3 regions of the Acinetobacter sp. ANC 3882 genome follow, and region 3 is predicted to be linked to each of the others. Evidence: predicted binding sites of a transcription regulator. Region 3 holds the regulator's gene; each other region holds the start of a gene.
The links. The regulator PhoB, encoded in region 3, activates phosphate uptake and scavenging genes when phosphate is short. The targets are predictions, from matches to a motif close to TGTCATNAANCTGTCATAA.
Positions count from the first base shown of each region.

Region 1: a site for PhoB is predicted at 8,433-8,451, ahead of MMO42_RS04625 (inorganic phosphate transporter). Genes of this name have one in related genera too.
Region 2: a site for PhoB is predicted at 8,807-8,825, ahead of MMO42_RS16010 (NAD(+) kinase). Genes of this name have one in related genera too.

Region 1 is NZ_JAKZGB010000001.1:931,296-941,714, reverse strand. It holds gene def (peptide deformylase) at 1-83, shown strand, start outside; gene MMO42_RS04640 (glutaminase) at 233-1,510, shown strand; gene MMO42_RS04635 (tetratricopeptide repeat protein) at 1,740-4,442, opposite strand; gene metH (methionine synthase) at 4,561-8,247, opposite strand; gene MMO42_RS04625 (inorganic phosphate transporter) at 8,686-10,317, shown strand.
Region 2 is NZ_JAKZGB010000010.1:91,328-101,746, forward strand. It holds gene tsaA (tRNA (N6-threonylcarbamoyladenosine(37)-N6)-methyltransferase TrmO) at 1-42, shown strand, start outside; gene MMO42_RS15970 (GspE/PulE family protein) at 90-1,868, shown strand; gene MMO42_RS15975 (NirD/YgiW/YdeI family stress tolerance protein) at 1,956-2,321, shown strand; gene MMO42_RS15980 (response regulator transcription factor) at 2,427-3,086, shown strand; gene MMO42_RS15985 (ATP-binding protein) at 3,091-4,422, shown strand; gene MMO42_RS15990 (hemin uptake protein HemP) at 4,517-4,687, opposite strand; gene MMO42_RS15995 (thiamine phosphate synthase) at 4,865-5,776, shown strand; gene MMO42_RS16000 (tetratricopeptide repeat protein) at 5,779-6,327, opposite strand; gene mrcB (penicillin-binding protein 1B) at 6,349-8,757, opposite strand; gene MMO42_RS16010 (NAD(+) kinase) at 8,992-9,900, shown strand; gene MMO42_RS16015 (DUF1315 family protein) at 9,897-10,169, shown strand.
Region 3 is NZ_JAKZGB010000002.1:70,606-81,024, reverse strand. It holds gene MMO42_RS05515 (TetR/AcrR family transcriptional regulator) at 1-311, shown strand, start outside; gene phoB (phosphate regulon transcriptional regulator PhoB) at 563-1,273, shown strand; gene phoR (phosphate regulon sensor histidine kinase PhoR) at 1,283-2,641, shown strand; gene MMO42_RS05500 (DUF2147 domain-containing protein) at 2,745-3,212, shown strand; gene MMO42_RS05495 (PACE efflux transporter) at 3,311-3,763, opposite strand; gene MMO42_RS05490 (LysR family transcriptional regulator) at 3,858-4,751, shown strand; gene MMO42_RS05485 (DHCW motif cupin fold protein) at 5,182-5,523, shown strand; gene MMO42_RS18200 (hypothetical protein) at 5,926-6,051, opposite strand; gene MMO42_RS05480 (LysR family transcriptional regulator) at 6,148-7,065, shown strand; gene MMO42_RS05475 (PhzF family phenazine biosynthesis protein) at 7,304-8,113, opposite strand; gene MMO42_RS05470 (LysE family translocator) at 8,320-8,925, shown strand; gene MMO42_RS05465 (LysR family transcriptional regulator) at 8,906-9,802, opposite strand; gene asd (archaetidylserine decarboxylase) at 10,161-10,419, opposite strand, start outside.

The sequences.
Region 1 (10,419 bases), on a different contig from region 3:
CTTTTGAAGGTTTTCCTGCACGGATTGTTCAGCATGAAGTCGATCATTTGGATGGGATTCTATTTGTCGAGCGAGTCGCTTAATTTTTATAATAAGTGAGCACTTCGTTTTGGTTTTAGCAATGCACCATGACTCTAAATCATTACAAAAGCTATAATTTTAATATGATTCCTACTCTGTACTATAAGACTTATCTAAATTAAAACTTGAAACATTCAAAGGCTAGATGACCATGAAAACTCCACTTCCTGATTATTTGGCACATGTGATCGATGCCTGTGATATCGATAACAGTGGGCATCTCGCTGATTATATTCCTGAGTTAGCCAATGCCAATCCGAATCGATTGGCGTTGGCACTCTCCACCGTCGATGGTGAAATCTATTCCGTTGGGGATGATGAGATTGAATTCACCATTCAATCGATGTCTAAGCCGTTTACTTATGCCTATGTGCTACAACAACTTGGTATTGATGCGGTATTAGAAAAAGTCGGTGTTGAACCTTCGGGTGAGGCCTTTAATGAAATTTCACTGGGCAAAGACCGCCGTCCTAAAAATCCGATGATTAATTCGGGTGCAATTACCACACATTCATTGATCCCAAGTAAAGATGATCTATCAGGCGCAGAAATTTTACGTCGATTTATGAGTGAATTGGCAGGACGTGAACTACAATTTGATCATGCGGTGTATGAATCTGAGGTGAAAACGGCTTATCGCAATCTCTCGATCGGTTATATGTTGCGTACCGTGGGGATTCTGGAATCTGATCCTGTCGATATTGTGAATGGTTATATTCGTCAATGCTCCATCTTGGTGACGGTCAAAGATCTGGTACGGATGGGCAGTGTTTTTGCCAATGGCGGGGTTGATCCTAAAACTGGAAAACGCTTATTAAATCGTGCGGTGGTACGACAAGTTCTGAGCGTGATGATGAGCTGTGGCATGTACGATGCAGCGGGGGATTGGCTGACGACGGTTGGCATTCCTGCTAAAAGTGGTGTCGCAGGTGGAATCTTGGGTGTGTTACCCGGTCAGGTGAGCATTGCGGCTTTTTCTCCTCGACTCGATGAACATGGCAACAGTGTACGCGGCATTGATATCTTGGAAAGACTCTCCCGTGACATGGGCTTGCATTTGATGGAAGGGACACCTTCTGCACAAACCATTGTGCAGAGTCATTATCGAGCTGGTAAAGATGCTTCTTTGAGTGTGTATGTGCTTCGCGGAGTATTGAAATTTACTGAAGCGGAAATGTTGTTACGGACATTGCAATGTGAGCCAGACGATAACAGTAGCATCGTGATTGATTTATCCCAGATTTCCCTAATTCATGATGTCGGAAAACGCATGTTTTTAGAAGGCATTGATCGTTTGATTGATGATGGTCATAGTTTGCTGTTGGTTGATCCTGAGCAGCGTTTGGATAACGCGCGAACGCATAAAGATAGGGTCTTGCATGTTTATCAGAATCTTGAAGATTTGATTGAGAAGCATAAAGAGCTGTAGGAGAAGAGAGCCTATATTGAAATGATATAGGTTCTAAATTAGTGCGATGTTTTTCCGATGTAAGGTTTAAACATCGCACTCAATATAGTCGGATGGAGTAGTATTTTTATAGTGTGGCTATCTATTTAAAGTAATAAATTTATATGCAAATATGATTCCGTATACTAGTGACTGGATTTGTATCATATTTGCATAAACTATATAATTTATTTTAGAGCCTTTTAGTTAACTATTCCAAATAAATTGCACTTGCCTTGGTTGCTTTGCCATCAGCCTTCTCATTACTAATTTGAATGAAAACTTCTTCCCCTGTACTTAATTGACACCAGTCTTTCCATTTTCCATTTTTGAAGCTCTCGAAATGTAAAAAATAATCTTCTCCGAAAATATCTTTTGCAAATAAAAAACTAGCCTTATCTTTTGGACGATTAGTTATTTTTACTAAAATTTTATCTACTTTATTACTATATGTATCAGTAGCTGCTTCATTGAATTCTCTATAGCTTTTACTGTTGCGAAATAAGTTATTAGGTATATTAAGATCAGAAAATTTATTGATAATCTCATCTAATAGTGGTGTTTGTTTGATTTGATAAATTTCGAAAATGTTATCAAATGCAAAACGAATAAGTTCTTCACATGCTTCTGGGAACTTTTGATAATAGATTGGTCGAGAAAGACAATAATCGATTTCTTCAAAAATTTTAATAGCTTGCTTATTTGCAGTTCTAGAGTAACCATCATTTTTAAAAACATCCTGTAATATTCTAGATGCTCTCAATAATGCATCAATTGTAATTTCTGGGTCTTCATCAACTAAACTTTCTATTTTTCTTTTCCATGCTCCCGCTCTATATGTTCCTAATGTTGCTCTATAAGGACCAGCTTCTTTCCAATGCTTTGTTTTCTCGAAAACTGCATCATATTGCCCTGTGAATAAAAGTGCTAAGAAGTAACCTGAGTAAATTGACTTTCCCAGAGGAACAATGGAGGATTCATTATTTACCCAGCCCATTTCTATAAGTTTCTCATATGTCTTTTCGGCTAAATCAAATCTATTTGTAGTGTGAAAAAGCCTGGCAAGTAAGTAATGTGCAGATGGGTGATCTGGATTATATTGAATTGCTAAATTATATTGCTCTTCAGCTGATTTATAGTCTTTTAGAACCTCTAAAACTCTTCCATATGCTCTATGGAAAATATCATAACCTTCATAAATGAATTTAGAGTCTCTTAGTTTTCTAAATAGTGTGGCAGCAATTTCAATATTCTTTAGGCTCTTTCTCAAATCATTGTTTACTTGAGTGATAAGTATTTTTAAAGTTTGATTAGTTTCGTTTGGAATAAAATCTGAATGCCACTCAGGAGTATCCTTCTTATTCTGCTTGATATCAATTTCATTAACTAAATTTCTTCTTTTTAAGATTACATCTTGAACATATCGTCTAACTTCTAGATTCTTAGGAGATACTAAAAGAAGATCACGAACAGAATCACTCAATTTATATGATTCACCTTGTTCTGAAGATATTCGGTTAATAAGGCTAGTCTTTGATAATTCACCTACGGCAGAAGAGATTTCATCAAGTGATTTATTCAAAAGCTCACATAATGAAAGCCTTGTGGATACATCTTCGGCAAAGATAGCCTCTAATACTTCGATAGCATTTTTACTTAGTACATTTATTAAATTATTATATGAAAATTCAGCAATTTCTTTGTTTGCAACATTAATAGAATCGGGGAGGTCCTTGCCTGTTACAATTAGATCAATAGTCAAACGTATAGCTAAAGGGTTGAAAAAGCATGCTTTAGTTAGTTGTAGGTAAATAGAATCCTCTAGGGCAGATCCACCTCTTTTAGAAAGATAAGTTCTTGCAAGATGTATTGCAGAACTTTCTTTTAAAGCATCCAGGCTTAATATCGTAGCATTAGAAACTGAAATTCGACTTGTTACAAAAACTTGCCAAGACTGTGGCAATTGATAATTTAGCTCATCAAAAGATTCAGGATGTTCTCTTAGCAAAGTTTCTAAATTATCTATACAAAGTAATACTTTTTCATTTTCTTTGCTTGAAATTACTTCTTCAAAGGTCTTAAAATTTTCGTCGTAAATATTGTTTAATGAAACTAAAATATTATTTTTCAGTTCTTCAATAGTTTGAATTGAATTCAGGCTAATAACACCATTTGATGTAAGCTTTTCTGTTTTCATTGTGATGAAAACAACACAGTCTAGTGTTTTAGAGAAGCTAGGTGTTGATACTATGCTATTTAATAGGTCTAGTGCTAAAGCTGTTTTTCCTGCTCCACCTGGTGCAACAAGTGCTACAGTATTAATTCTAGGATTCGATATATACTTTTTTAGTTCGTTGAGTTCTTTAGAGCGGCCGATTAATCCAGTTAATCCATGATCAAATTGTTCAGGTAAATTATTAGGTATTTGCCAAATAATTTTATTTACCCAATCATCGGGAGGATCAGTAATTATGCCTTTTTCAATACATTCTAGAGCAGTTTTAACCTCTGAAAGACCTAAAATTTCATTAACTGGGTCACTCGCTATACTTGCTACTCGATACCAGTAGCAGTCCCAAAATGGTCTATTAGGATGAGAGATTGCATTTCTTATTTCATAAATATCAAGATGATGAAATAGAGAGTAAAGGTAGTTAATTGAATCAATTAAACTACTATCTCTAGCAATATCTAAAGCAAAACCAAATAGTTCATCTAGATATGTAGCTTCGACAACATCTTTAATGGATTTCTTATTAAAAACTCTTCCTTTATCAACTTCTCTTTTATGAATGTTTTCAAGAGAGTCTATGTTTAGATAATTAATATCCCCATTATTTAATACGAAATTTCCTAATGCTTCTTCTATTTGGTGTAAAAGCATAGTTGTCTTTCTTTTTACTTCGTTGCTCATTTATTAAAATCCCCAAAGTCTTTTCTGAAATTTATATTTATTAATAAAATAATGCAATAAAAAACCCTCAGGTGAGGGATTTTTATTGCATTATTTTAGAAGGACGGGAGATTCTAACTTAACCAATCGAATCATCTAAATTCGGTGCTAACCAACGCTTCGCTTCATCCAGTGTCCAACCTTTACGCTTTGCATAATCCTCAAGCTGATCTTGAGAAATCTTACCCACGTTAAAGTATTCACTTTCAGGGTGTGAGTAATAGAAACCACTCACAGAAGAAGGCGGCATCATCGCAAAGTGTTCAGTCAACTTAGTACCAATCTTCGCTTCCGAACCTAACCAATCAAATAACACCGCTTTTTCAGAATGCTCTGGGCAAGCAGGGTAACCTGGTGCAGGACGAATACCGACATATTTCTCTTTGATCAATTCTTCATTGCCCAAAGTCTCATCGGCTTTATAGCCCCAGAATTCTTTACGGATACGTTCATGCAAGTGCTCAGCAAATGCTTCGGCAAAACGATCAGCCAAAGACTGAACCAAGATTGCTGAATAATCATCACCTTTGGCTTTATATTCATTTGCTAATTCTTCTGCACCAAAGATCGATACAGTGAAACCACCGAGATAATCGGTATTCTCTTTAGAAGTACTAATAAAGTCCGCTAAAGATAAATTCGGTTTGCCTGTGACTTTGTCAGATTGCTGACGAATATGCTCAAAAGTATGCGTAACTTTTTGACCAGCTTCATCAAACACGCTGACCGTATCCGCAGCTGTACGTTGTGCAGGGTATAGACCAAATACAGCACGCGCATCGAAACGGTTATTCTCGATAATGTCTTTCAGCATCGCTTGTGCTTGGTTATACAAATCAGTTGCCGCTTCACCGACCACTTCATCTGTCAGGATTTTCGGGAATTTACCCGCCAAGCTCCAAGAGATAAAGAATGGTGTCCAGTCAAAATATTCAACCAAGGTCGCCAATGGATAATTGGTAATCACTTGCGTACCTAAACTATTTGGAATTGGTGGCACATAGTTGTCATCCACCTTAAAACCATTTTCAATTGATTCGGCATAGCTGAGTTTGGCTGCTTTCGGTTGCTTGTTGGCTAAGCGTTCACGAATCTTGGCATATTCAGCGCGATGTTCTGCAATAAAGTTGCCACGCATTTCTTTAGAGAGCAGTGTAGTTGCCACACCGACCGCACGCGAGGCATCGGCCACATAGATCACAGCATCATTTTGATACTGAGGATCAATCTTCACCGCAGTATGTGCTTTTGAGGTGGTTGCGCCGCCAATCAACAATGGAATGTCAAAGCCTTTACGTTGCATTTCTTTGGCAACAAATACCATTTCATCTAAAGACGGAGTGATCAAACCAGATAAACCGATGATGTCACATTTCTCATCAATCGCGGTTTGTAGAATTTTTTCCGCAGGTACCATCACGCCAAGGTCAACGATGTCATAACCGTTACAACCCAACACCACACCTACGATATTTTTACCAATATCGTGTACGTCACCTTTTACGGTCGCCATCAAAACACGACCTTTAGATTGCGCATTGCCTTTTTCAGCTTCGATATACGGGTTTAACCACGCCACGGCTTGCTTCATCACACGCGCAGATTTCACTACCTGTGGCAAGAACATTTTACCTGAGCCGAACAGGTCACCGACCACGTTCATACCATCCATCAATGCGCCTTCAATCACATCAAGTGGACGTTTGGACTTTAAGCGTGCTTCTTCGGTATCTTCATCGATATACGTAGTGATACCTTTGACTAAGGCATATTCAAGACGCTTTTCAACCGACTCATTACGCCATTCTAGATTTTCCGCTTCGCGTTGTGCACCCGTATGACCACGGAATTTTTCTGCCACTTCAAGCAGTTTCTCTGTCGCGTTTTGACCTGATTCACCTTGGTTCTGATTTAGAACAACATCTTCAACCGCTTCTTTCAGTTCTTTTGGAATATCATCATAAATCGCCATTTGACCTGCGTTCACGATCCCCATAGTCATGCCTTGTTTGATGGCATGGTAAAGGAATACCGAGTGAATCGCTTCACGCACAGGCTCATTACCACGGAAGGAGAAGGAAACGTTCGATACACCACCTGAGATCATCGCATGCGGCAAGTTCTGTTTGATCCAGCCTGTAGCTTCAATAAAATCGACGCCATAGTTATTGTGTTCTTCAATCCCTGTTGCCACGGCAAACACGTTCGGGTCAAAAATAATATCTTCAGCAGGGAAGCCGACATCATTGACTAAAACATCATAAGAACGTTTACAGATTTCACGTTTACGTGCAGCGGTATCTGCCTGACCCGTTTCATCAAAGGCCATCACAATAATCGCAGCACCATACTGGCGGCATAAACGTGCTTTTTCGACAAACTCGTCATAACCTTCTTTTAAGGAAATTGAATTGACGACGGGTTTACCTTGTACACATTTTAAGCCTGCTTCAATGATTTCCCATTTCGATGAGTCAATCATGATCGGCACACGAGAGATATCTGGTTCAGATGCGACGAGGTTGAGGAAGTGCACCATCGCATTTTGCGAATCGAGCATCCCTTCATCCATGTTGATATCGATGATCTGTGCACCTGCTTCAACTTGTTGCTGAGCCACTTCTAGAGCTTCGGCAAATTTTTCTTCACGGATGAGGCGTAGGAATTTTTTTGAACCCGTCACGTTGGTACGTTCACCGACATTCACGAATAGTGAATCATCATAAATGTTAAATGGTTCTAAGCCACTTAAACGACAGGCAGTTTTGGTTTCAGGGATTTGACGCGGCTTGATATCTTTAACTGCGTTATAAATCGCACGGATATGATCTGGCGTGGTACCACAACAACCACCCGTGATATTGATGAGACCGCTTTCGGCAAACTCTTTAATGAATTCCGCTGTTTGTTCTGGGGTTTCGTCATATTCACCAAATGCATTTGGTAAACCTGCGTTTGGATGGGCAGAAATAAAAGTATCGGCAACATCAGAAATCGTTTTAACGTGTGGACGCATCGCGTCTGCACCCAAGGCACAGTTAAAACCAATTGAGAGTAAATCACCGTGGCGAACCGAGTTCCAAAACGCTTCTGCGGTTTGACCGGTTAAGGTACGACCTGATGCATCGGTGATGGTGCCTGAAATCATCAACGGCAATTCATGACCAATTTGCTTGAAGACTTCTTTGACCGCAAAAATCGCTGCTTTACAGTTTAAGGTATCGAATACTGTTTCGATCAATAGAATGTCTGCACCACCTTCAATCAAAGCATGAGTTGCTTCAATATAGTTTTCTTTGAGCTCATCAAAGCTAATATTACGGAAGGCAGGGTCATTTACATTCGGTGAAATCGAACAGGTACGTGAGGTCGGGCCAAGTACACCTGCAACAAAACGTGGTTTGTCTGGAGTTGAGTATTTGTCACATGCTGCACGCGCTAAACGAGCTGCTTCACGGTTGATCTCTGGTACGAGGTCTTCCATGTGATAGTCCGACATTGAAACACGTGTGCCGTTAAAGCTGTTGGTTTCAATGATGTCAGCACCTGCATCCAAGTACGCTTCATGAATGCCTTGGATAATCTGTGGCTGAGTTAACACCAATAAATCGTTATTGCCTTTTAGGTCTGAGGCCCAGTCTGCAAAGCGTTCACCACGATAATCTTCTTCTTCTAATTTATGGCGTTGAATCATGGTTCCCATTGCGCCATCAATAATCAGGATACGTTGGGCAAGAAGTGATTTTAGGGTGGCAAGCGTGGACATGAAGGAACCCCAGTCAATGATGTAGATAAAAAGCAGGGGCATTGTAACAGAAGCGAGATCAAAGCGTGTATTTTCAACAAGCCGCAGCAGTGATTCATCAGTTCACGCAATGAATGTCATAAAAGCTTCATTCAATTGTCATAATTGAATTGGATAATGCTTAAAAAGAAAACATCCTGTTCGAAATATGACAGTTCGATGTCATATTTCGTAGCATTTGTTGCAAAATCAGACAAACAGTTCTATCGCTGTTTTGTTTTTTATAATTCATTGTTTTTTATTGATTAAAATAAAGAATAGGGTGCGTTTATTGCCGAAAAATACAAAAAAATGTGATGAAAATATGAAATTTTGGCTTTATGTGACAGTCCTTTGTCATATAATTGTCATAATTTAATTAAACAATACAGGGGATTTTATTATCCTCTAACCGTCTACATGAATTCTAATCTTCCTCCTGTTTCGGATTCACCGCTTGCCAGCTCTCAGGCAAAATCGACGAATGTACATGTACCAACACCGAAATTCTTTATGCCGGTGTTTTTGACAATTATTGTTGCAACACTGATTTATATCGGTTTTCAGTTAAGTGCTGATTTGGCACATGTACCGCCTTTAAGTTTATATTCAGTTATTCTTTTATCGACGGCACTTTTCATTGCTTTAGGCTTTGAATTTGTAAATGGTTTTCACGATACGGCAAACGCTGTAGCGACGGTTATTTATACCAATGCATTACCTGCTCCAGCGGCAGTGATGTGGGCTGGCTTCTGTAACTTCCTTGGGGTTATGGTGGCGAGTGGTGCAGTTGCATACGGTATTATTGCATTACTCCCTGTAGAAATGATCATGAATGTCGGCAGCGGTGCTGGCTTTGCGATGGTTTTTGCACTATTAATCGCGGCGATTCTCTGGAATTTAGGCACGTGGTTTTTGGGGATTCCTGCATCAAGTTCACATACCTTAATCGGTTCGATTTTGGGTGTGGGCATCATGAACCATATCTTAAACGCGTCAGCTGGTGCGACCAGTAGCGGTATTGATATGGATCAGGTGATTAAAGTTGGTAAGGCATTATTATTCTCTCCACTGATCGGTTTTGCGTTTGCAGCAATCCTGTTCTTATTGGTGAAGAAAGTATTTAAACGCCAAATGGAGCTGTTTCAGCCACCAGAAGGCAATAAGCCACCACCACCAGTGATTCGTGCAATTCTTATTTTTACCTGTACAGGTGTAAGTTTTGCACATGGTTCAAACGATGGTCAAAAAGGCATGGGTTTAATCATGTTAATCTTGATCGGTTTAGTTCCATTGGCTTATTCATTGAACAAAAATTTAGATGCACAGCATTTACAGTCATTCGAACAGCTTTCTGCGCAGACGGCAACCGTTTTAAATGTGAATCAAAACGAGCTGACCGATGAGAAAGCGCGTGATGTATTAACCAAATATATCCAAACCAAAGAACAAACTGCTGAGGTTGTGCCTGCGCTTGCAAGCATGACGGCACATATTGGTACACGCGTTGCAGGTTATGGTGATCTCAAGTTAATTCCTGAGGCTGCTGTGAGTGAAATTCGTAATGACATGTACTTAAGCACCACAACGTTTAAGCGTTTAGATAAAGCTGAAGCTTTGCCAGAAATGGATAAAGACCAAGCCAAACTTGTGAAAGAATACCGTAGTAGTTTAGATTCATTCCTTCAGTACATTCCAAACTGGGTGAAAGTTGCAGTTGCACTTGCGCTTGGTCTAGGCACCATGGTGGGTTGGAAGCGTATCGTTGTGACTGTGGGTGAGCGTATTGGTAAGAACCATATGACTTATGGTCAGGGGATGTCTGCTGAGCTTGTCGCGATGAGTACGATTGCTGCGGCAGATGGTCTTGGTATGCCAGTTTCGACAACGCATGTTTTAAACAGTGCGGTTGCAGGTACCATGGTTGCAAATAAATCAGGTTTAAACTTCGCAACAGTTCGAACGATTCTTTCTGCGTGGATCTTTACGTTACCAGCAACGATTACCTTGTCTGGTGGTCTATATTGGTTGTTCCTACAGTTTGTTTCATGATCCTGAATAGTTAAACTGAAAATCAGATGTAAAGGCTTTGCTTCGGCAAAGCCTTTTTTATGTGCTTCAATTTATGTACCACCATCAGTCGAGTCTGATTTC
Region 2 (10,419 bases), on a different contig from region 3:
GATGATAGGAACGTCACTGTGGTGGCTGTAGAACAAAGCTAAAACTTTAAAAAATATAATTGAGTTTAAAATTTGGGGAACTGACGGTCATGCAAGCGCAGGCAAAATTTGCAAATTTTTCTTTTACCATTGATGTGACGTGGTGCTTAGAGCAGCTACTGAAAGATGGTCGTATTACTGAACGAGATAAATTACTTGTTCAAACCACTCATCGTCAAAAAGAACAATTGAAATGGCATCCTTTGCAATGGATTGCCAATTTTAATTTAAAAGATCAACTCAATGCTAGCTCAACATTGACGCTTAACCGTTTGTGTCAGTGGCTGGCTGAAAAAGCAGAAATGCCGTTGTTTGTGATTGACCCACTCAAAGCGGATGTAGCTGCGCTCACCAGTGTCATGTCACAAGAATTTGCCGTGCGCAACCACATTTTAGCGGTCGATGTACAAGCGGATCGAATTTTGATTGGGACCGATCAGCCATTTACGACAGAATGGCTGAATAACCTAGAGCGTAGCTTAGCGCCGAAGAAGATCGAAAAAGTTCTGTTAAATCCAGAACAATTGCAACGTTATCTTGTTGAATATTACCAAGTCAGCCGTGCAGTCAGCTCGTCGCAGAATGCGAGTGTTTATGACCGTGAAAATAAGGGTGTTGAAGCTTTATTGCAGTTGGGTGATGCGCAAAATCCGGATGCCAATGATCAGCATATTGTCAAACTGGTGGATTGGGTACTGCAATTTGCTTTCGAGCAAGGTGCCAGTGATATTCATTTGGAGCCGCGTAAAGATAAAGGGAAGGTGCGTTTCCGTATCGATGGTGTCTTACATACCATCTATAACATGCCAGCAAATACACTCACTGCCGTGATTTCGCGGATTAAAATTCTTGGTCGTATGAATGTGGCAGAAAAGCGCAAACCGCAAGATGGCCGCTTAAAAACGCGGACACCGAAAGGTCAGGAAACTGAACTCCGTCTTTCGACTTTACCGACGGCCTTTGGTGAAAAACTGGTGATGCGTATCTTTGATCCAGAAGTGTTGGTACGTAGTTTCCAGCAACTTGGTTTTGAAGGGCATTTGTTGCAGAGCTGGCAGCAGCTGACGCAGCATAGTCACGGCATTATTTTGGTCACAGGCCCAACGGGTTCAGGTAAAACCACCACGCTGTATTCATCGTTAAAACAATTGGCAACAGAACAAGTCAATGTGTGTACCATTGAAGACCCGATTGAGATGTTAGAGCCAAGCTTTAACCAAATGCAGGTCAATCCAAATATTGAATTAGGTTTTGCCGATGGTGTACGCGCGTTGATGCGTCAAGACCCCGATATTATTATGGTGGGGGAGATTCGTGACCACGATACTGCGAATATGGCGATTCAAGCGGCATTAACGGGGCATTTGGTACTTTCAACACTTCATACCAATGATGCACCATCGAGCTTAACGCGCTTACATGATTTGGGTATACAGCCATTCCTTACAGCAGCAACCATTCTCGGTGTTTTGGCGCAACGCTTGGTGCGTAGACTTTGCCCGCATTGCAAACAAGAAACACAGATGAATGAACATGAGTGGGAGCATTTGACCTTTGACTATATGATGGATATGCCAACCACTATGTACAAAGCAGTTGGTTGTGAAGCCTGCCGTCATACTGGCTACAAAGGTCGTGTCGGTATTTATGAGTTTATGCCAGTCAGTTTAGAGTCAAAGTCGTTAATCAGCGCACATGGCACACTGAATGATTTAAGAGCACAGGCCAAGAAAGAAGGGATTGAGCCATTGCGTATTGCAGGCGCACGTAAAGTGATCGAAGGTGTGACCACATTAGAGGAAGTATTACGTGTGGTTCCTTTGAGTTAAACAGAAAATTTTAATCTTCAGATTCACCTCATCTTCATTTGTTTTAATGACTATATCGAAATGATGAACCACGATGAGGGTATAAATATGAACGTATTTTCTAAAGTTGCAGTGATTGCTGGTTTGGTTGGCGTAACAACACTTGCCGTCGCGAATACAGGTGCTGTCAATCAGCAAGCTTTGGCTCCGACACAAACCACGACGGTGAAACAAGCATTAACCTTGAAAGATGATACGCCAGTACAATTAAAAGGCTATGTCGTGAAAGCAACTGGTGATGAGAAATATCAGTTTAGTGATCAAACAGGTAGCATCACGGTCGATATTGATGATGATTTATGGATGGGCAAACCAGTTTCAGCAAAAACACCTGTGACGATTATTGGTGAAATTGACATCGACTATAAACCAGCCAAGCGTGTTGAAGTTGATGTAAACCAAGTTAAATTCTAAGCTGTATGACTTAAAAAAACCACATGATCAATCATGTGGTTTTTTTGCTTGTTGTACCGTTTAAAGGCATGATAAATCTTAGTAGTTTGATGGATGTAGGGTTCTATGCGAATTTTATTGGCTGAAGATGATGCATCTCAGGCAGAAAGTATCAAAGACTGGCTCGAGATGGATGGTTATAGCGTAGATTGGGTGGAGCGCGGTGATCATGCAATTCTAGCAGTCGAACAGCATCAATACGATTGTATCTTGCTTGATCGTGGACTGCCGCAAGCTTCTGGAGATGAGATTTTGAAGGCCATTCGTCGTCAGAACTCCAAAACTCCCGTGATTTTTATTACCGCTAAAGATCATATTCATGACCGAGTTGAAGGTTTAGATCTTGGTGCTAATGATTATTTGGTCAAGCCATTTAATTTAGAGGAATTATCGGCACGGGTTCGTTCACAGTTACGTCAGCATCAGGCTCAAGCGGGTCAGTATCTCAGTTTCTTGGATTTACAACTGGACCCACAGGCAAAAACCTTAAGCAAGGCAGGACAAACCATTAATCTGACAGCTAAAGAGTTTCAAATTTTACATAAATTGATGCAAAAGCCAGATCATATTCTGACACGGGAGCAACTCGAAGAGTCTTTGTATGCATGGGGCGATGAAATCGAAAGTAATGCGATTGAAGTATTTATTTATCAAATTCGAAAGAAAATTGGCGGGCAATATATTAAAACCATTCGTGGTTTAGGCTACCGCATGCATCAGGAATAACAGAATGAAAGTGGTGTCGTTGCAAACCAAGTTGGTGAAAACCTCTTTGATCAGTTCAGTTGTCGCTGGTTGTGTGGCATTACTTTTATTCGCTGTGATTTCAGTGTATCAAACCATGCAAGTGCAAGATGAAATCATGGATGAGATTTCAGACATGCTGCTGATTACGGATTTGACTACAACATCAGGGCAGCAGATTGATGAATTAAGTGAACAGTTTGATATTCAATATCGATTGAGCAATCAACAGCAGATTTTAACTCAGTCAGAAGATTTCCATCTTGATCCGCAGTATTACACTTTGATGAATGCAACACAGGGTGACTTTGGCCTGATTTGGCAGAAAGGTCAGCTATGGCGGAGCTATGCAGGTGAAGGTGAGCATGCACCTATGCAGGTGTTGATTTTACAGCCTTTAGGCGAACGCTTTAAAGACTTGTTGAATAGTTTTGCGGGCTATGCACTGATTTTAATCTTGGTGTGGTTGATGCAATGGATCATGTTACATTTTTTGATTAAACGCCAATTTAAAGTCATTCATCAATTATCTACTGAGATTTCTGCAAAGAATGCTGATGATCTATCACCGATTCAAACGGGTCAGGTTGAGCTAAAGGAATTACAACCGATGCTGGGTCAATTAAATCGATTATTAAATCGACTAGATCATGCGTTGCAGGCAGAGCAGCGCTTTACTGCAGATGCATCGCATGAGTTGCGCTCGCCATTGTCCGCAATCCAGATGCGTTTACAGTTGTTGCAGCGTAAATATCCAGAACGTGTGGCCGATTTTTCTCAAATGCAGCAAGATGTAAGTCGTGGAATTCAGACTTTAGAAAATCTGTTGCTATTGGCACGATTGGATCCTGAGCATTCAGACAATCTTCCCAAAACTCATTTTGCATTGCAATTGGTGGTCGATGAAGCAACCCACGCATTGGATTTATTTGCACATGAGAAGGCAATTCAAATCCAGCATACGTCAAGTCTGCCTGACAGTACGATTTTAGCCAATCAACAGCTGATCTTTACCTGCATACGCAATATTTTAGACAATGCAATTCGATACACACCAGAAAATGGAACGGTCTATATTGCATTAAATCAGCGATCTCATGGGCTAGAGCTGAGTATTGAAAATGATGGGAATGGTCTCAGTGCAGAAATTTTAGAACGGCTGGGTGAACGTTTCTATCGTGCTTTGGGAACTAAAACACAAGGTTCTGGCTTAGGGCTCTCGATTTGTAAAAAAATCATTGAATTGCATCATGGTGAAATGAGGTTTGCACAGTCTGAATATGGGGGGCTGCAGGTTAGGATAAGTTTCAAGATGTGAGCCTATTTTTAAATAAACAAGCAAACTAAAAAAGCAGTATGCGCTGACATACTGCTATTCCCACGTTTTTTATTGTTGTCCGATTATTATTATATTACTTCGTTAAAATAAGGCGGTTATTGCGGGTTAAACGTAAACGATACTCCTCACCAGCATGCATGATGCGGATTTCGCGACCTAAGGCAAAAAGGTTATTTGAATGCAACATTGGCAATGATTGAGCTGCATCTGTACTACGAGTGAAAAGGCTGAATGGTGCGTTCATTTGTTATGCTCCGTGGTGTGTTTTTTAATGTTTTAAATGATAATCATTATCGAATAGACCTGTCAACGGAAATTTTAAGAATTTACAAAATCATTCATTAATTTTGTTTTTTGACATGGGAATACGGTGACATTTTCCTTAAAATGGCTATAGAAAAATGAGGGAATTTAAACTGTTATGGCAAAAGCTACAGTTGACGTTGCGATCGCAATTTTATTACATAAAGCAAAAGTTTTAGTCGGTTGGAGACAGGCAAACCAACACCAAGGCAACAAACATGAATTTCCAGGTGGCAAAGTTGAACAAGGTGAAACACCTGAACAGGCTTGTCGTCGGGAAATTTATGAGGAAGTTGGGATCGGCTTGAAAGATTGGCACGCTTTTGATGTGATTCAGCATGAATATGAAGACATTATTGTTAATTTACATTTATTCCATGCTTATGTTCCCGATGAGTTGCTCGGTCTTATTCATCAACCGTGGGCTTGGTATAGCCGTGATCAGTTAATCGGTTTAAATTTTCCGAAAGCGAATGCCGCAATTCTGCAACGTTTAAACTGGCCGCATTTGATTAAGATCAGTGATCAGATCGATACTTTGCCTCAGCAACAGGCGCTCTTGTATTGGCGTATACACACTGATGATCTTGAGAAGGTTGAGCAGCAACTTGGTAATTTCAATGATGAGCAATTGCAAAAATTGATTGTCAATATCGATCTCTGGCAGAAACTAACTGTAGAGTTGCAAAACAAGATACAGACGATCCATTTAAAGCAATCACAGCTGATGAATCTAAGTAAAGGTGGCTTGATTGTCGGCAAGCGTTTTATCGCCGCCTGTCATGATGCAGTTTCTTTGCAACATGCCCAGCAGATTGGCTGTGATGCGGCATTTCTCAGCCCCGTATTTGCGACAGAAACACACCCAGATAGCAAAGTGCTGGGGTGGGATCGTTTTCAGGAATTGGCACAGAACAGTGATATTCCGGTATTTGCTTTAGGTGGGGTTGCACCTGCAGATGTAGAACAAGCCCAAAAACATCATGCTTATGGGCTTGCTGGGATTCGTCAATTTAGTTCAATCGACTAAGCTTAAAGGGCCTGAATAGTTCTTCGTGCTTCTTGGGCCTTAATCGTATGACCGCGTGCTTCGCTGGCTTTGAGAATAATCATCCAGAGTTGCTTCTTCATGGCATTGCTTTGCGCATAACTTAAGCCACGACGTGCCAGAGCTTCAGCATTGGCATATTCTTTACGCTGATCTGCAATCATTGCCAAATACAAATAAGTTTCTGTGGCTTGTGGTGCAATACGTTGTGCTTGCAGTGCATAACGTTCTGCTTCTGCAAGTTGCTGTTGTTTATATGCCACTTGAGTTTTTTGCATTAAGGTTTTAAAAGCAGGTAACTGGCTGCCATCATTAAATTTTTGCTGAACCTTTTGTTGCGGCACAACCACTGGAACGCTCTGACGCTTAATTTCTTTTTGGTCATAAGGCGTGATTTTCACACCAGAAGAAGGCTGGGTTACCTTCTTTTTTGGTGGAATGTTAGTGGTTGGTTTAGTGACCACTTTTTCGGGCGCTGCTGTACAACCTGCAAGCAGCAACACGCCAAGCATAACCGTGATTTTTTTCATCATGTCCAATCATCCTTATTAAAGTTAATTCTCACCGCTGTAACTGCCGCTAGAGATAACGCGCGTTGGGGTGTGATTGGATAAATCTGTATCCATTTGATTTTCACTTTCACGAATATAGTTGCTGATCCCATCATTATGATCATCAGCAGGTGTTTCATCGGATTGAGGAATGTAGGTTGGCTCAACTTCGTAGTGAGATTGACCACACAGCGTTGCACGACGAGGTACTGTTTGACGGAGGAGTGGAATATACATCGCACCATCACAGCCTTGAGCAGACAAGTCACCGCTGGCACTATCAATCCATTGCCATTGAACATTATCTGTTTGACGTAAATTGACTGGTTCTTGGCGGAGTTGTTTCATCACATTGGTCCACACAGGCAATGCACCTGACGAACCCGTTAAGCCTGTCACTTTATTATCATCCAGACCTAACCACACCACTGCAACATGATTACCTGAATAACCTGCAAACCATGAGTCTCTCGTGTCATTCGTTGTTCCAGATTTACCAGCTAAATTCAGTGATTCAGGTAAACTGCTATAAGCAGAGCGACCTGTACCAGAACGCATCACTTGTTGTAAACCATAATTGATAATGTATGCCGCAGCAGGGTCAATGGTTTGTTGAACATTCAAGCCATAACGCTCAAGTAAGTGTCCTTTGGCATCGACCACGGTACGAATCGAACGTGGTGGGTATTTAAAGCCACCCGTCGCAAAGTTGCCGTAAATGCTCAATACTTCCATTGGTGACATATTTACAGCACCAAGGTAAATCGATGGATAGGCCGGAATATCTGAACTCACGCCAAACTGTTTGAGTTTATTGCTGAAGGCAGATAAACCAAACTCATTTGCCAAGCGAACAGTAGAGAGGTTATACGAGTTGGCTAATGCTTGTTGCATTGGCACGACACCATGTTCGCCGCCACTATAGTTCTTCGGTGTCCAGCTCTTGTCACCATCAATTGGAATATTGACGGCACTGTCTTCAATTGGGCTTGCCCAAGTATAACGCCCAGACTCGATTGCATTTAAGTAGATGATTGGTTTTAACAGAGAACCGACTTGACGTTTTGCATCTAAGGCACGGTTAAAGCCAGTAAAGTCTTGAGTTGAGCCAACCGCTGCGACCAGCTCACCATTTTCAGGATGAGCAACCAATACTGCACCTTGTAAGTTTTTCAGACGGGCAGGGTTGGCTTTGGCTAAACGATCAACAGTACTCTTAAACGCATTTTGCACTTGTGTTTGTGCAATTGGATCAAGTGTGGTGAAAATTCTTAAGCCTTGATTGGTAATGTCGCTTTCTTGATATTCGGTACGCAGTTGACGACGTACGATATCCAAGAAATCTGGGAATTTTGCAGGGCCCAAGGTTGGTTTACTGACCACATTTAAGGGACGTGCAATTTCATCTTGATATTCAGCTTCGGTTAAATAGCCCATGACTTTCATGTTATTTAACACAACATCACGACGCTTTTTCGCAGATTCTGGATTACGCCAAGGGTTATACAGTGATGGACCTTGCACTAAACCAACGAGGAAGGCCTGCTGTGAGATATTCAGCTCACGTAAAGGCAAGCCAAAATAAAATTGTGATGCTAGACCATAGCCATTGATTGAGTAGCTACCATTTTGGCCTAAGTTCACTTCATTTAGATAAGCTTCAAGAATTTCATCTTTGCTGTAATGCAGTTCAATCAACACTGCCATCAGCGCTTCATTGACCTTACGTTTCAAGGTTTTTTCAGGTGAAAGATAGAAGTTTTTCACTAACTGTTGCGTTAAAGTCGAACCACCTTGACGACGGCCACCCGTGGCATTACTGACCAAGGCACGTGCGGTACCACGGATCGAAATACCATGGTGATGATAGAAGTTACGATCTTCTGTCGAAATCAATGCTTCAATCAGCGTTTTTGGTACTTTATTTAATTTGATCAGAACGCGATCTTCATTATGTTGTGGATAAATACCACCAATCAATAAAGGTTCTAAACGTGCGACGCCTGTGCTCGAAGGCTTGGTGGAACGGATTTCACTCACCTGACCATCAGCAAAAGCAAGTTCCAGCACTTGCTCAGGTTCATTGCTATCGCCATAGTCAAAACCACGGGTATGTACATACATCTGGTTGCCTTGTACTACATAGCTACCAGACTTGTCGTAATTTGCCGTGTTTTTATAGCCGAGTAATTTTAACTCTTGGGTAAAATTCTCTTGAGTAATAGGTGCACTAGAATAGATTTCTAATGGGCGAGCAAACACCTTGGCAGGGATGTCCCAACGCTGACCTTCAAATTTGTCACGAATAATATTATCCAAGCGGATCAGATAGATACTAAAAGCAACAAAGACACCTATCACTAACATTGAGAAAATGAGTGCTAGAAAACCAATACCACGTTCAAACTTCATAGATTTGCGTTAAAACCAAAACAATGTCGGTAATGATGCGATAGCTTATTGTCATTTTGCAATCATAAAACTGTGAATAAATAGCAACATGCAATAAAAACTTTAAGGATGTGTTGACATTAATCGTATAAAAAAACAACGGATAGACATTTTTATACTTTTTAATCAATCATCAACGCAACATTGGTTGTTAATGATATGATAGTCAGTAATCGCGACGGAGCTGAATTATTCGTGCAAATTTCACATAAATCCTTTCGAAATATTGGTCTAATTGGACGACCAGACAAGTATTCTGTAGTAGAAACGTTATGTTTAATTCATGATCATTTGATCACTTTAGGCCTAAACCCCGTTTTTGATCAGGAAACAGCTAAACTGGTTCCATATGGTCATGGGCAGACGGTAAGCCGAAATTTATTGGGTGAAGTTGTCGATTTAGTGATAGTGGTTGGCGGTGATGGTTCATTGCTTCATGCTGCTCGTGCTTTGGTACGACATAATACGCCTGTAATCGGCATTAACCGTGGTCGACTGGGTTTTCTGACGGATATCAAACCTGCCGAAGCTATTTTTAAACTTGATCAGGTATTACAAGGTCAATTCCAGCTGGATCGCCGTTTCTTATTGGAAATGGAAGTTCGAACCAATGGTGAAACGATTTACGATGCGATTGCATTGAATGATGTGGTTTTACACTCAGGTAAATCGGTTCATATGATCGATTTTGAGTTGAATATTGATGGGCAATACGTTTATCGTCAGCATAGTGATGGTTTAATTGTTTCTACACCAACTGGCTCGACTGCTTATTCTTTGTCGGGTGGTGGGCCAATCCTGCATCCGAGTATGGATGCTATTGCACTGGTTCCGATGCATCCTCACACGTTATCATCACGACCAATCGTGGTGGGTGGGCAAAGTGAGATTAAGATTACCATCCGTGAAAATCGTGTTTTACCTATGGTCAGTGCTGATGGACAACATAGTGTTGCATTAAATGTCGGTGATACTGTGCATATTCGCAAACATCCGTTTAAACTAAGCTTATTACATCCACCTGGCTATGATTTTTATATGGCTTGCCGTACTAAACTGGGTTGGAATCAAGATTTTGAATCTTTTCAACAGGATGACTCATGAATATTGAACAAATGCTCGCTATTTTAAATCCTGAAATTGTTGAGCGTCTTCGGACTGCCGTTGAAATTGGCAAATGGCCAAATGGTATTGTTTTAACCAAAGAGCAACGTGAAATTTGCATGCAAGCTGTTTATGCGTGGGAAATGGAAAATTTGCCGAAAGAACAGCGTAGTGGTTATATTGATCGTGCTACCAAAGAAGAAGGTGAGGAATGTGATGATGATCATCACAAACACGAACCTGAATTTAAGCCGATTCGGTTTGTTTAAAATGAATTGAAATATTTAAAATGCTCTCAATTTTGAGGGCATTTTTATTGAGCTGCTGATTGAAGGTAATGGCCTGAAATGGTCATAATCTAAATGAATTAAGTGAAGCTGTAATAAAAATGAGACAAAAAACGTCACAAATGGACAGAACAGTCTAGTCATGGCAATGTTTTTTTGAGTAGAATAAAGAAAATTTAATGAAATGTTCTAAAAAAAATGTTGAGTAATATTTTTCAGGCTTTGGAAAGTT
Region 3 (10,419 bases):
ACGATCCACGTATGGCGCGAATTATTTATATCGATGCAATGCTGGTTCAAGACCTGCATAATCAAGCCACCATTCAAGAAACCTTGACCCAATTTGATCGTATTATTCAAGGCTTTGTAATGATCACCATGCCCAATGCGCCACAAAGTACAGAAGAAGTTTCCCTGATGGCGACAGGCTTAAATGGCTATGTGACACATATTATTATCCGTTGGGTCTCAGAAGGCTTCAAACAGCCCTTAGAAGATGTTTTATCAGCCTGCTGTGCCGTCTTTTTGTCATTTATCCAAACGACATCGCAAAAAAATTAAAATCGTTTTACAGTTTTGTGACAAACAAAGCTGTTAAACTACAATTCAGTTAAGCAAATGAATTCATTTGCTTTCTTGATAAAAAATTTGTCATCATTTGGTCACTGCTCTGCCCCACAATTGTCACAATTTATTGCTAAATTCGACTTTATTAACTCTTTTGCAATGATATTGTCATAATTAATCTTTGTAATAAGCCTGTCATAACAACAAAACGGTTAAACCGTTACGGAATTTAAGGGTATTGCGCTGTGAAAGATGACTATATTTTAATTGTTGATGATGAGCTACCGATCCGCGAAATGATCCATACCTCTTTGGATATGGCAGGCTTCCAATGTTTACAAGCAGAGGATGCCAAACAAGCGCATCAGATTATTGTCGACCAGCGTCCTGCTCTTATTTTGCTGGATTGGATGCTTCCAGGTGGTGTGAGTGGTGTAGACTTATGCCGTCGCCTCAAACGTGATGAAAACTTGGCAGAAATTCCTGTCATTATGCTGACAGCCCGTGGCGAAGAAGACCATAAAGTACAGGGTCTTGATGCCGGTGCAGATGATTACATGACCAAGCCATTTTCAACCCGTGAACTGGTGTCTCGTATCAAAGCCGTTTTACGTCGTGCCAATGCACTTAGCGGTGAAAAAGTGATTGATGCCAATGGTTTAATGCTTGATCCTGTCAGTCAGCGTGTCAGCTTTGGCAACAGTATTTTAGAGATGGGTCCAACTGAATATCGTTTACTGGCCTTCTTTATGACTCACCCAGAACGTGCCTATACACGTGCTCAATTACTGGACCAAGTATGGGGTGGCAATGTCTATATCGAAGACCGTACCATTGACGTACACATCCGTCGTTTACGCAAAGTGTTAGAGCCATTTGGTGTCGATCGTTTTGTACAAACCGTTCGTGGCACAGGTTATCGTTTCTCGACACGAGCAGATTTAGCAGTAGGTTAAAAATCCTTTATGTATGAACCTTATCCCGTCCCTGAACTGGCACGTGAACACCAACGTTTTCGCTACAGCAGTTTATGGACCTTTGCAAAACAAGATTTAAGACTGTTACTTTTTTTCTTATTGATTGCAAGCTTAGTCGGATTTGGGGTTGGATACTTCTGGAGCTGTATATTTGTTGCCTTTGTGCTGTTTTTCTTGCTACAGCTCCGCTCGCTTTATCTGGTCAATGAATGGATTTCAAACCGCCCTTATGATGTCCCACCGAATTTAAACGGGATTTGGGGCGCGTTGCTGTTCAATGTCTACCGTGCGCAACGTCAGGAACGTATTGTTCAAGCCGAAATGGTTGGCTTGATTGACCGTGCACAATCCTCTTTGGTGGCGCTGGCGGAAGCCGTTGTTTTAATTGATGATCAACATCAAATCGAATGGTGGAATCCTGCAGCCGAGAAACTGTTAGGCATAAGCCCCTTGGATCGTGGCCGCAATTTACTTTCAATTTTGCGCCAACCCAGTTTTATCGAATATTTTAACCATAGCGATCAATCGCCAGATGGCATCCGTCTACAAGCCCAGATGGATGAAGAACGTTATGTACAAGTCAAACTTACCCGTTTTGGTGGTGAAAGCCGTTTGCTCGTAGCCTATGATACCACTCGCGTACATAACCTCGAACAAATGCGTAAAGACTTTGTCGATAATATTTCCCATGAGCTACGCACCCCACTCACCGTACTCAGCGGCTATATCGAAACCTTTATTGATCAAGATGATATTACCCCGCGTTGGAAACGTGCATTCACGCAAATGCAGTCACAAACCAAGCGTATGAATGCTTTGGTCAACGATCTATTGTTATTGTCCAATTTAGAAAATAATAAAAAAGTCGCAAAAAATCAGATCATTGATATGGCAAATTTGATGAATCAAATCTTTGACGATGCGCGAGCCTACAATCTGGATTATGGTCATACTTTAAACTTAGATATTGATAGTCATTGCGACCTGATTGGTTCCGACATCGAAATTGCCAGTGCATTCAGTAACTTAATTACCAATGCAATTAAGTACACCCCTGCTGGCGGCATCATTACCATTGGCTGGCATGAAGACGGTGACCATGCTTACTTTACCGTACAGGACAATGGTATCGGGATTAATCCTAAACATTTGCCACGCTTAACCGAGCGTTTCTACCGTGTCGATAGCGCACGTAGCCGTCAAACTGGCGGTACAGGACTAGGACTGGCCATTGTGAAGCATGTACTCATGCAACACGGCGCACATTTGGAAATCACCTCTAAAGAAAATGAAGGTTCAACCTTCACCGCAGTATTCCCGAAAGAACGCTTATATCGCATGATTTAAAAAAGATAGGGAACTGCCAAGTTCCCTAAAATATGATGTGATTATTCCACTAAAACAATAAAATAAGCTGTTGTTTAATTTCCATATTTTTGATGTACCTCTCATGACTCATACACCTTTTTTCCGCGCTTGTGTCCTATTACTTGGACTGAGCGCGCCTTTGGCTATTCACGCTGCACCGACTGATCCCCTGATTGGTACCTGGAAAGTGGTGGATGAACGCACTGGCACTTATCTCTCTGATATTGTGATTCGAAGACATTCTGCGACCGAACAATACAGTGCAGTGATTGTTAAAATGTATCCTTCAGCGAAGGAGGCCGCCCCGACCGTATGTACTGCATGCTCAGGGACGTTAAAGAATCAACCCATTATCGGAATGGAAGTATTAACAGGTCTGAAAATGCTAAGCCAAAATGAAGAATTTGGGCAAGGTGTATGGATCAATCCCTATGATGGCAATAAGTACAGCTTGAATGCGCGCTTAAGTAAGACTGGCAAAATGCTCAGCATCAATGCAAAAAATCCAAGTAATAATAGCTTTCGCAATATGACTTGGATTCGACTTTAAATAGGTCGATTTCATTGATAAAAATAAATTAAAAATCACGTAAAAAAGAGTGTATTCACATACACTCTTTTTTATCGATTCAATCAAGCTGTCCGCTATCAAACACTGTTTTTAGCATTCAGCGCTGTGGGTTCAAGCAAATGGCTCGGCAAACCAAAAATATGATCGAAAAAATAATTATAAACAAACGTATAACATGGGATCAGCACCATCAAACTGAAATCGAGTAAGAAGGCTTTAAGCAAACTAATCTGCATCCACCATGCAATCAAGGGAATCAAAATCGTCACCAAGACAATTTGAAAGCCAATGGCATGCGCTATACGTCTGAGTACAGTTCGTTTTTTGGAAACTTGGGTTTTTTCCCACATTTCGAATGCATAGTTATAAAAGAAATTTACAGTGACTGCGATGACTGCAATCAAAATCGATAAAGGCCCTGTATGGCTAATGGTTGTACCCGAAAGTACGGCTAATACCATCGCACAGATAAAAAAGCTTAAAACTTCATAGAAAAATACATACGTGACTCTTCTCTTGGTTCCTTGCATAACCACACCTTAAAATCAATAATGAGTGGATTTTACGCTCAAATTTTGATAAAAAAAGTCAATCGTCATCAGATTTACTGACAAGGGATTTCCCATGAAACTCAGTAGTGAACAGTTAGAACTGATTCTTGAAATTATTGATCGTGGTAATTTCTCTGCGGCAGCACGTGCCTTAAATCGGGTGCCTTCAGCCGTGAGTATGGCGATAGCAAACTTAGAAGCAGAATTGAATTTAAAATTATTTGAACGCAGCAAAAATCATCTCGCCCCAACCGAGGTGGCACTCTCGATCGAACCGCATGCTCGACTGATCGTAACGAAACTGCGTCAACTTGAAATGCATCTGACCGAGCTTTCAACAGGATTGGAGACCAGTCTCTCGATTGGTATCGCTGCCGATGTGAACCAGAAATTTCTATTCGCGGGCATTGAACAGTTAATTCAGCATTATCCACTACTCAATATTGAGATGGTCAGCGCCCCACAACAAGAACTCAAAACACGCTTGCACAATAACGAAATCGATCTGTATATCGCCTATAGCTCATCGCAACTGGATAGCAATGAACGCTTCCGCTTACTTCGGATGGAGCAATTTGTTGCAGCCGTTTCCCCCAAAGATGCACTGCAACTTAAAGCGCATAATAAAAATGAACTCACTATGCTGTCTGAACTCAGACAAATTATTGTGGCCAGTAAGCATTATCCACTGCCTGACAGTCGGGTACTGGTGTCGGATTCCTGCTGGTATAGCGATAGTTTATCAATGGCGATTGATATGGTTGAGCAAGGACTAGGCTGGGGTAATTTTCCCCTTTCAGTTGTACAAGAACATTTTGCTAAACAACGGCTGGTGCGCTTAGCTTTCCTCGATACCACCAACGGACTGGATATGCCGATTCATGTCATTTGGCCGAGCTATAAACCATTGAGCAAATCGATGCAGTTGTTGATTGAATTGTGGCAAAAGCAAATCGACATCAAATAAAAAAGCCCGACATCCAAGTCGGGCTTTTTCGTATTCCTTTCACTAGGTACAACTCCTGTCATACCTCACGTCCTGATGCTGAAACTTATCATTCTTGTTTTATGTTTTGGAACTTCCTGTTCCTGATAAGTCCATATTAGGCAATTCCACTGGGTCTGAAAATGGGACATTGCCTCTAATCCTTGTAAGAAAAATCGTACATGATTTATGTTTAAAAATCTGACAAGAAATATCTAAACCATTCATAAAGAATCTATCTTATTTTAAATCAATGGCTTTTGTAGTTTTCTTAATATGGTCTAAATAAGTAGTGAATTTAAATTTTTTAATTAATATTCCTTCGCATCACAGCTCTTCGCTTAAATAAGAGTATTGCAAAAACTAAATTTATCTATATTTTTAGAATAAATCTAAAGTTTTGGAACAGTATATGAATATTTTCCCTTTTCCATTTCAAGTGACTAACTGGGATAAAATAGAAACAGTAGAATACCGCGGAGAAACTGGAAATGCTTATTGGAAAACACAATACTTTGGTGAAGAAGAAAATAGAATTAGAGTAAGAATTGTAGAATACTCAGCTAATTACTTAGCTGACCATTGGTGCGAAAAAGGACATATTCTATTTTGTTTAGAAGGTGAACTTGAAAGCAGATTAAAAGATGGAAGGACGTTTATTTTAACTCAGGGAATGAGCTATCAAGTTGGTGATCATGCCGAACCACACCAATCCTTCAGCTTGAATGGAGCGAAATTACTCATTGTTGATTAAATTAACATTATGTGGCTAAAGTAAAATACATAATATTCAATCTTAAACCTCAGGTTTAGTGATACACCTATTCACTACAATCTGTTGGTTATAAAACAGCAAGCCAACGCACTCAGCCACTTATTAGATTTGCAATAAAAAAGCCCGACATTCGAGTCGAGCTTTTTCGTATTCCTTTCACTAGGTACAACTCCTATCATACCTCACGTCCTGATGCTGAAACTTATCATTCTTGTTTTATGTTTTGGAACTTCCTGTTCCTGATGAGTTCATATTAGGCAATTCCACTGGGTCTGAAAATGGGACATTACCTCTAATCCTTGTAAGAAAAATCGTACATTACCGAGCTTTATCACCCTTTAAAAAGTCAGTGATTATATGGAACTGGGTACGGAAAACTTATCAATCTCCCAATAAATCAATAGTCTGCTCTTTCATCATCACACCCATATACTGATCATAGCTTTGAGCCAGTAAACAAATCACTACAGCAGCAATCAAGGTCAAAATTTTGTTTTTCATCATCATCTTCAGTCACCTGAATCAAGAACCTATAAAAAAGGTATAAGATTTCTTCCATCTAATCTAATATAGAAAAAACAAGCACTGATCTAATTTTGAGATATGTGGACATTCAAACAATTCAATTATCTAATTACGATTGTGGAAACTGGGGGCTTTATTGCCGCTTCAGAAAAGCTATTTATTGCCCAATCAGCACTCAGCAGACAAATTAAAAATTTAGAAGAAGAAATAGGTTTTGAAATTTTTGATCGTTCAGAGAAGAAAATTAGACTAACACCTGCAGGTGAAGCACTGTATAAAAGTTTAAAAACCAATATTGATCATTTAAAAAGTTCCATTGTCAGTGCCCAAAGTATTAGTCGGGGTGAAGGTCGGATTATTAAGATTGCCCATTCCAGTAGTATTGTACTTGATCAAAACAAACTCGAAATCTTTGAGCAGTTATGTGATAGCCATACCATTGATATTGAAATGAATACCTTATCATCTGAGTTACAACTCGAATATTTATTGAATGGCACGATTGATCTGGGCTTTATCCGACCACCGATTTATCACAACTTAAATGACGTGAATGCCATCAGTTTATATACCGCCCCTTTATATGTTGCTGCACATATTTCAGACCCATTTTTAAGTGAAAAAGAAAGTATATCGATTCGTGAATTGGAGTCATTGAACTTTGTTTCTGTGCCGCATAAAGCACGTGGTGGTTTGAGCTATTTGGCCGCCAATTTATGTTTGGTCAACGGCTTTAGTCCAAAAAGAACCAGAATCTATTCAAGAAAAAGATCTCAACTTGAACTGGTTGCCAATGGTTTTGGAATTTGTATCGTGCCTGAAGAATTTAAGGTCATCCTCCCCAGTAATGTCCGACTCATTCCTCTTCAAGATGAAAATACACTCAGCGAAGTGAAACTCATCTGGAAAAAGGATGATGACCCCATTATCAACAGCTGCGCAGAGGCTATTCATGCCTATTACAGTGCCAAGCAGACGAACTTAAGAAATTACTGAGTTTTAGCTCAAAATGAAAAAAGCCCGACATCCAAGTCGGGCTTTTTCGTATTCCTTTCACTAGATACAACTCCTGTCATATCTCACATCCTGATGCATAAACTTATCATTTTTGTTTTATGTTCTGGAACTTCCTGTTCCTGATGAGTTCATATTAGGCAATTCCAATGAGCCTGAAAATGGGACATTACCCCTAATCGATGTAAGCAAAAACGTACATGGTTTTTTAGTTTATAAGTTAAATGAAAATTTCACCTTCTAGATATAAGCGGCACTCGCCTGAGATTTCAATTCTGTCATCTTCAAGTAATTTGCAATAAAGCACACCACCTCGTTTTGAGGCCTGATAAGCAACGATATTTTCTTTTTTAAGTCGAGGTTGCCAAAGTGGTATTAATGAGGTGTGCAGCGAACCTGTCACAGGATCTTCATCTATTCCCATTGAAGGCGTAAAGTAGCGAGAAATGATATCGAACTCGCTCATTCTTTCATCTGTGGCATCATTTAAACTAGTAATTGCGACACGTCGTCCACCGAGTTTTTTAATCAAATCAAAGTTCGGTTGCTCATCTAAAACCGCCGCTGTATTTGGATAGATCACAATATAGGCCTGAGGATTGATATATACCTCAGTAACTTCTTGAGACAAGCTCTCTTTTAATGCTTGAGGAATCACCTCTAATCGATGAGGAATCTGTACAGGAAAATTCATTTTAATCCTGCCTTTTTCACTGCGACTAATAAAAAACTCACCCAAGTTCGCCACATGAAATACTAACGATTCAATTTCAGGTTGATTTTTAAAAATAATAAAACTGGTCGCTAGCGTGCCGTAACCACAAAACTGTACTTCTTTGACAGGTGAAAACCATTTAATTTCATAATTTTGATCATCAATTTTTCTTGCAAAACTGGTCTCAGACAAATTATTTTCTAATGCAATATTCTGCATTACACGCTCATCTAGCCACTGCTCTAACAACACAACCGCAGCTGGATTTCCTTTAAAGAGTTGATCACTAAATGCATCGACTTGGTAAATTTTCATTTTCTGCTACGACTATAATTTTTCAATACGATACTCAATCAACAAAACTCATAATGTAAATTTTTGATAAATAAAATGCATTCCTTACTATCTTTTAGCTTTAACCCCTAAAAAATCAAAATCTGCTTTTGATAGAACCTGACTAATCTTATTTAAACTACACTGTATTATCTTATTTTAAGATTAATTTCAAAAAGACCAAAATAATGCAACTCTCGATTATTTTAAGTATGTTTATTTTCTCGTTCAGCATGTCCATTTCCCCTGGGCCAATCAACATCACCATTCTCTCATCAAGTTTAATTCATGGTTTTAGAAAAACATTTCCCTTTATCTCAGGAGCAACAATTGGCTTTACGCTGTTATTAATATTCTTAGGTTTTGGTTTTAACCAAATAATTAATCACTATCCTTTTTTCTTCACATTAATCGAATGTATCGGCATTTTATTTATTTTCTATATTGGTCAAAAGATTATCTTTTCAACACCAAGCGTTGATATCTCAAACAATATTTCTCTTACTAACTTTATGGATGGATTTCTCTTACAATGGCTTAATCCCAAAGCATGGATTGCCTGTCTCTCTGGTATCTCTTTATTTTCTTCGCCCCTAAGTTATCATCCATTGCTTCTATTTATTGTGATTTACTTTATTACTTGCTACATCTGTTTAATTCTGTGGGGGGTTTCTGGACAAACATTAGCCAAAGTATTAACTCACCCACGTCAGATAAAAGTCATGAATACTGTAATGGGAGGATCTTTAATTATGTTATCGATCTATATGCTGATTAAACTATTTTGGGGTTAAAGGATTCATATATTTTTTCAATTAAGTCATGCGCAATACCATTGATTGGAATATTGGCAGGCCAAACCGCATATACACTCAAAGGTTCAAGTTTCCACTCTGGTAAAACTTCCACAATATTCTGTTGCTCAATATCTTCTTGCATTAAATAATCAGGAGGTGCAGCCAATCCTGAACCCAATTTTACCAGTTGATAAGATGCTTCAACATTATTCACATAGATATATGGCTGATAAGAAATCTCCACTTCTTCTTTTGTTCCGACATGCCTCAAAATCCTATTGTTTTTTCTCATACTCAATCCTATCCACTTCATATCCACCAAATCTTTGGGATGAGTAATTTTTTTATATTGGCTTAAAAAATAGGGAGTTGCAACGATACTTCGAGCGAGAGAAAATAGATAGCGGGCTTTAAAAGAACTATCTGGAAGCTCGCCAATTCGAAAAGCAATATCGACATTTTCAGCAATGAGATCTGTCCGGCTATCATCGCAAGTAATATGTAAAGTCAGATCTTTATATTGATCACAGAATGCCGTGATACATTGCATAAACTCTCCATGAATAAAGACCGCAGGGATCGAGATATGAAGCTGTGTTTTTTTAATAATAGAACGTTGCTTAAAATCTAAAATTCCTGATTCATACGTTACTAACATGGCCTGAGCCGTATCTAGAAGCTTCTGACCATCGTGTGTTAAGGTCATTTTCCTTGTATTTCTATAAAATAAAGCACACTCTAAATTTTTTTCTAGTTTAGTTAGATGTAAACTCACAGTCGCAACAGATAATCCTAAGGCTTTAGCGCCTTTAGAAATTGATCCAAACTCGGCAATTTTCGCAAAAATAATTAAATATCTTATATCTTCAATCATATTTTTTGATCTATAAAAGAGAAATTCATAAACAAGGATCGAAGTTAATCGGAAATTACTACATTGCTTTTATAACGTAGATAAAAATTTAAACTTGATAATGCCCCAGCAAAAACACAATACATCATAAAAATAGTTATATTGATCAGTGGTCGATCTAAAAAGTAATTACTGACTATTGTTCCAAAAGTTAAAATCCCGATAATTCAAAAAAAGAAAATTGTGGTATTAAAAATTTCATTATTATCTACCTTTATCTTAAATTATCTAAAAATATTTTGAGCTAAACAAATATATAAGATTTTGTCTATAAATAAAAAGCCCCAACTTCGGGGCTTTTTAAGATCATTTTGTAAACTTAAACCGAGTGACCTAAACGCTCACCCATGACTACAGTTGAATTGGCTTTAAACTGTTCTTCCCAGATCATTTTATCTTTTTCAAATAAAACCACAGCAGTTGAACCTAAATAGAAGCGACCTAATTCTGCGCCTTTATCCAATTTCATTTGATGATGTTGTAATTCAACTTTGCCAGATGGTTTTACTTTGCCTGTAGCAACAGTTTCAATACCAGCCACAATCATTGCCCCAACTAAAACCACCGCCATACGACCG